Regions from separate parts of the Paenibacillus sp. CFBP 13594 genome, predicted to be linked through region 2. Evidence: predicted binding sites of a transcription regulator. Region 2 holds the regulator's gene; each other region holds the start of a gene.
What was found. Region 2 encodes Rex, which represses fermentation and respiration genes when NADH is low (regulators of the CRP and FNR family bind a similar motif). Its sites were predicted from a motif close to TTGTGAAATATTTCACAA; they were not measured.

Region 1 (2,281 bases), on a different contig from region 2:
TCTTTGAAAGCTTCTGGAAGTTTCGTGGACCAAAGTACAGTCAGGTTCGGTTCTGGTGCAGGACCCAGGTTGTGCAGTGTATGCAGGAAACGGAAGCTGTTTTTGGTTACGCGTGTTTCACCATTCACTGACATACCACCGATGGACTCAGTCACCCATGTTGGATCTCCACTGAACAGTTCGTTGTAATCCGGTGTACGCAGGAATTTGACAATCCGCAGTTTCATTACAAAATGGTCAACCAATTCCTGAGCCTGTTCTTCGGACAAAATGCCCTCTTGCAGGTCACGTTCAATGTAGATATCCAGGAAAGAAGATACACGTCCCAGTGACATCGCAGCACCGTTCTGTTCTTTGATCGCAGCGAGATAACCGAAGTATAACCATTGGAACGCTTCTTTTGCTGTTGTCGCTGGTAAGGAAATATCGAACCCGTGCATATCGCCCAATTGTTTCAATTCTTGCAATGCACGAATCTGTTCAGACAATTCTTCCCGCAGACGAATGACATCTTCATCAATAACATCAACTTCAAGTGCATTCAGTTCACCTTTTTTGTTACGAATCAGGAAGTCTACCCCGTACAAAGCTACACGACGATAGTCACCGATGATCCGGCCACGGCCGTAAGCATCTGGCAGACCTGTGATAATCCCTGCTTTTCGCGCTGCACGCATATCGGAAGTATAAGCATCGAATACACCCTGGTTATGTGTTTTACGAATGTTTGTAAATATATCAATGACGCCTTGAGGCAATTCGAAGCCGTATGCTTCACATGCATCAATCATCATCCGGATTCCGCCTGTTGGTTGAATGGAACGTTTGAACGGAGCATCGGTCTGAACGCCGACGATCTGCTCTTTGGATTGATCCAGATAACCTGGTTGGTGAGAAACAATAGTCGCTGGTGTGTTCACATCAACGTCAAGGACACCGCCGTTATCCCGTTCTTTTTTGGTCAGATCAGATACGATCTCCCACAATTCTTTGGTATTCTGGGTTGCATCTGCGAGAAATGCTTCATCACCGTAATACGGAGACAAGTTGTGTGCCAGAAAATCATTCACGTCTACGGATTTGGTCCATGTTCCTTTGGTAAAGTTTCTCCAGCCTGTTTGTTGTTTGACATCTTTTTCAATCACCGACATCGTAATCCCTCCACTAATTTGGATTTCTGGACACATAACATCTTGCTTCATTCGTATCATTGTGTGCCCAGAGCCGCGATTAATGTGAATTGTTTCACATAAACCGGAACATGTTCTCTCTACTTGGGAACCGGAACCGCGGAATGAATGTTTTTCTTACATTTTCAGTATACGACTTGGGGCTTTCATCATCTGTGATTTTTGTCACAAAGTCAGTGAACTAACTCACTCCACCTGCGCTGTGTCCTATTGAACCCTCTTTAGATTCACACTTAGCCACTGCGCGGGCAGAACAACTTCCGATCGCTGTTATCCCAGGATTTTTTCAATGTTATATTTCAAAGGGGAAAATCCGGGGATAAAGGCGAACGCTCCGCTTCTTCAGTTTTTTCTGCCCACTCCGTTATTGTGTGAATATCTGGGTTAAACGACCTCATCACGGATTCCGTGTAACCTCTTTAGGACCATTGCTCCGTTAAACTCGGAGCAAACAAGGACTTAGGACCATTTCCTGAAAAACAGGTGCTTCACTCTTCTGTTTTTCTGCCCTCTCCGTTATTGTGTGAACATCTGGCTCAAACAGCGACGTCACGGATTCCATGCCATCTCTTTAGAACCCTTTGCTCCTCTATGCTCGGAGCAAACAAGGACTTAGGACCATTTCCTGAAAAACAGATGCTCGCTCTACTGTTTTTCTGCCCTCTCGTTATTGTGCGAACATCTGACTCAAACAGCCACGTCACGGATTCCATGCCACCTCTTTAGAGCCCTTTGCTCCTCTATGCTCGGAGCAAACTAAATCTTAGAATAAAACCTGAAAAACAGGTGCTTTGCTCTCCTATTTTTCTGCCCTCTCGTTATTGTGTGTAAGACGGCAATCGGGGCTCCCCTCTCGGGGAACCCTGATCTTCTTGCCGTAAGGCACGCTTCGTTCTAGATTTGTTATTCAAACTTTCCGTAGAAAGCGTTGCGGTATACATCAGCCAGTTCAGTTACCAACGGCAACTTCGGATTGGCGGTTGTACATTGGTCTTCGAAGGCACGGTCAGCCAGATAATCTACATGTGCTTCAAAGTCTTTGGCATCAAATCCGATTTCCTGGAACGATTCTTCAATGCCCAATGTTTTGT
Region 2 (2,281 bases):
AAATCATTCCAGTTCATGATTGAACAGCTTGGCTTGCAGGAAGCTTCCGAGAATAATCGGTTGTTAACGTCGATGCTGCCATCACCTTTCAACTATCGCGATCAGGCACTTCTGGTGATTCCGCGTGATTTCCCGAGTGTGAAGGGCAGTGTGGGTGATGCGCACTTTGTCAATATGCTGGTGCAATCACTTGCAGAGACGGCAATTGCCACGCGTGGACGCATGATGGTTCTGTTTACTTCATACAAGATGTTGCGACAGGTCTATGATCCGCTGAAGGAGGCGCTATCTGGTAACGACATCTCGTTGCTTGGGCAAGGCGTTGACAGTGGAAGCCGCTCTAAGCTGACTCGCAGGTTCCAAGATGCCAAAGCTACGGTACTTCTGGGTACAAGCAGCTTCTGGGAGGGTGTAGATATCCCGGGAGAGGCGCTAACCTGTCTCGCTATTGTGCGACTGCCTTTCCAGCCACCGAATCATCCGTTGGTGGAAGCCAAGAGTGAGTTGCTTCAGGAACAGAAGAAAAATCCGTTCATGAAACTGTCCGTGCCGCAAGCGGTCATTCGTTTCAAGCAGGGATTTGGCCGGTTGGTGCGTACAGCGAAGGACAGAGGAATTGTCATTGTTTATGATACACGGGTGATTGAAGCGTACTATGGTAAATTCTTTTTATATTCTTTGCCTGGTCCCAAAATGGAGCATATGCTCACGGAGCAGATGGTTCCACGAATTACCGAGTGGTTGGAAAAACCTGCTAATGAACAAGAATAATGGTTGTTTTGTTCGTTATATCATTGCATGACACTATCGTTTGGCGTTAAACTTTATTAGATATTTCCGTATCCGATTAAAGCAGTTGCACGTAAGAACTTATAACCTAAATTACAAGGAGCATTCTGTATAAAATGTCATGTTTATCTTTGAGTTTATACAGAATGCTCATCTTTTCATCTATTATTTTATCGTGGCCTTGGTAAGGGGGAGCAAGAATGAAATCGGATAAAATTTCGGAAGCGGTGGTACGACGTCTGCCTGTATACTTGCGTTATTTGAACGAGTTGCATCAGCGTGAGGTGGCTACTGTTTCTTCTCAAGAGCTTGGACAGAGGCTGGATCTGAATCCGGCCCAAATTCGTAAAGACCTGGCTTACTTCGGTGATTTTGGTCGTAAAGGGATCGGGTATGATGTATCCTATTTGATCGAGAAAATTCGTCACATTCTCAAAATCGATCAGCAAATTAATGTAGCTCTGGTAGGAGCGGGTAATCTCGGTCAAGCCTTGTCCAACTACAACGCATATCTGAAAGACAACATGAAGATTGTTGCTGTATTTGATGCATATGGACCGAAGATTGGTAGTCAAATTAACAGTTTGACGGTTAAACCAATGAATGAATTGACGGAAGCGGTTAAAACAGAAAACATCCGCATCGGAATTATCACGGTTCCGGATACGGAAGCCCAAAATGTAGCCGATCAGCTTATTGAATCCGGAATCGAAGCGATTCTTAATTTTGCACCAACCATTCTAAAAACACCGCCGCATATCCGCATTCACCATGCTGACTTTACAACGGATCTGCTTAGTTTGGCCTATTACTTGGAGACTGGAAAGGACGACGAGGAAGATGACAACAAATAGATGGGTAATTCACAACGGCAAATTTGCCGTTAATGAAGGCGGCACAACATGGAACGTGGTTCAAGGATACATGGTTGTCGAGGATGACAAGATTGTGCATATTGGTGAGACATTGCCGGATGGAGACAAAAATTGTACCAAAGTGGATGGAAAAGGACTGTTCTTCCTGCCGGGTCTGATCAATACGCATGGTCATGCAGCAATGTCGTTGCTCAGAGGGCACGGAGATGATCTTGCGTTGCAAGTATGGTTGCAGGAAAAAATGTGGCCGATGGAAGCGAAAATGACTTCACAAGACGTATATTGGGGAACTTCGCTATCGGTGCTTGAAATGTTGAAAGGCGGAACTACAGCTTTCCTGGACATGTACGATCACATGGATCAAGTTGCCAAAGTTGTGGAGCAATCCGGCGTTAGAGCAGCACTGGCACGTGGTGTAATCGGGCTGTGCTCGGAAGAAGAGCAACTGCGGAAACTGGAGGAGTCGGCAGCGTTTGCACGTGAGTGGAATGGACAGGCAGATGGTCGCATTACAACTGTAATCTCGCCACACGCCCCATATACATGCCCTCCTGACTACATAGAGAAGCTTGTGCAGGTCGCGAACGACCTGAACCTTCCTCTCCATACACATATGT
Region 3 (2,281 bases), 1.0 Mb from region 2:
TGGAGTATTGATTCATTGGTGGGACTGGCACAGCATATTCTTGGTTAATATTCCGTTTGTCTTGGCGAGTTTTTGGTTCGCCTGGAAAACAATCCCCAAGGACGAGCAATCTCCGTCTATCTCTGGTCACATGTCCATTCGGCAATGGCTCGCGTTAATTGACGCACCAGGTATCCTGATGTTTACGGTAGCTTTGGTAACTCTGCTCATCGGTTTACTATCAGTAAATTCCACAGGAAATATTTCAACATGGCATCTGCTGACAGGGGGGATCGGGTTAATCGCACTCGTCATGTTTATCCGACATGAATTAAATGCAGCCACGCCTTTTATCCCTCTGCGAACGTTTGCCTCCTATCCCGAGATGACTTGGGTGAATGTGCAATACATGCTGGTGAACATCCTGTTTTACGCTCTTTTTTTTGGAGTTCCTACGTATTTGAAGCAGGTACGTCATCTCAACGAAGTTCATACAGGAATGAGCATGCTGGCTTTGGGGTTATGTTCAGTCATTATTGCTCCGATCGCAGGGCGCTGGATTGACAGATCGGGATCACGGCCAGCTCTGATCGTATCAGCATTGTTAATGACCATTGGCTCTGTATTCATTACATTCATGAATGAAACTTCTCCAATTTTTGTTGTCATTGTTGCCTTGGCTTTATTTGGCATTAGTAACGGCTTAAACGCGGTCGGCATGCAAGCTGCTCTGTTCAAAAGCACACCCAAAGAAATGATCGGAGTCGCATCAGGTATTTTTAATACATCACGCTACCTGGGGACCATCATATCATCGTTATTGATTGGTATCGTCATGGGAGATACATTTAATGTGACAGGATTTCAGATGCTTGGAATCATCCTTACGGTATTAGCTGCATCACTGATCATCATGAGCGTACGTCGCGAGGCAGGTGCGGTGAGTCCGGAGCAAGTAAGCAAGTAAAATAGAGAATCTGCCGTGCAATAGCACGTTTACACCCAATGAATCAATAGCTCCATTGGGTGTATTTTTTATTTTTCACCAAGTTGTCAGAAAGAGTTGATCCTTTCTTGAACGTTTAGGGTAGAAGACGTGACTTTGATTGAATTAGGTAAAAATAAAGATATAATAATTTTGATTAATAGGCTTGGTTAGTACTTTAAGTGCATCCATATCAGATTTTAATAGGCATCCAATGCTTGTTATTATCGGGGGCAAACAGGAGTAAACGCATTATAGGTGTGGCAAGATATCATCATACCTAACTTTGTGAAATTTTTCGCAACTCTGCATTGAGTTTGGCCAAAGCTGATATTGAATGTTTCTAAATTGAACAGAGTTTGAAAGGAGGCAACACAAAGAATGGCTATTGATACGGTGTTATGGAGCAGGCTGGTGACAGGTTTGACGCTCGGGTTCCACGTGATTTTTGCAACGCTTGGTGTCGGTGTACCTTTGATGATTGCTATTGCAGAGTTCATCGGCATTCGGAAGAAGGATCACCATTACATACTTATGGCAAAGAGGTGGTCCAGAGGATTTGTCATATCTGTGGCGGTTGGTGTTGTCACAGGTACAGCGATATCGCTGCAATTGGCCCTGGTGTGGCCGAATTTCATGAAATTGGCCGGTAATGTTATTGCACTGCCACTATTTATGGAAGTATTCGCGTTCTTTTTTGAAGCCATCTTCCTTGGCATTTATCTGTACACGTGGGATCGGTTCAAAAATCCGTATATCCACTGGTTGCTGACCATTCCGATTGTCGTCGGGGCAGGCATGTCTGCTGTTTTTATTACAACAGTGAACGGATTCATGAACCAGCCTGAAGGCTTTGTCATGGAAGCAGGTCAATTCTTGGCAGTGAATCCTGTACAAGCGATGCTGAATACGGCGACGTTCTCCAAAGTATTTCATGTATTAAGCTCGGCTTATCTGACAGGAGCTGCTCTGTTAGCGGGAATTGCAGCTTTTGCGATGTTGAGAAAAGGGGTGTCTGCCTACCACAAAAAAGGCCTGAACCTCATGATGGCCGTTGTTCTGGTATTCAGTTTATTAAATTCCTTAGCTGGGGATGTATCTGCCAAGTTTTTGGCTGAACATCAGCCGGAGAAGCTCGCAGCTGCCGAGTGGCATTTCGAGACGGAAAGCGGCGCAGATCTTATTTTATTAGGATGGCTGAATGCTGAACATGAAATCATAGGCGCACTTCATTTGCCGAAAGTGCTTAGCTTTCTTGCCTTTGGAGACTTTAATGCCGAGGTAACCGGGCTGAATGAATTTCCATCTGATGAGCAT

Region 1: the regulator Rex is predicted to act here: its motif matches at 1,234-1,251, upstream of pflB (formate C-acetyltransferase).
Region 3: the regulator Rex is predicted to act here: its motif matches at 1,251-1,268, upstream of IFU39_RS05430 (cytochrome ubiquinol oxidase subunit I).

Annotation. Positions count from the first base shown of each region.
Region 1 is NZ_JACYVQ010000005.1:205,977-208,257, forward strand. Features, by position in the region: gene pflB (formate C-acetyltransferase) at 1-1,151, opposite strand, end outside; gene adhE (bifunctional acetaldehyde-CoA/alcohol dehydrogenase) at 2,094-2,281, opposite strand, start outside.
Region 2 is NZ_JACYVQ010000001.1:182,763-185,043, forward strand. Features, by position in the region: gene dinG (ATP-dependent DNA helicase DinG) at 1-771, shown strand, start outside; gene IFU39_RS01100 (redox-sensing transcriptional repressor Rex) at 990-1,643, shown strand; gene IFU39_RS01105 (amidohydrolase) at 1,630-2,281, shown strand, end outside.
Region 3 is NZ_JACYVQ010000001.1:1,206,803-1,209,083, reverse strand. Features, by position in the region: gene IFU39_RS05435 (MFS transporter) at 1-946, shown strand, start outside; gene IFU39_RS05430 (cytochrome ubiquinol oxidase subunit I) at 1,346-2,281, shown strand, end outside.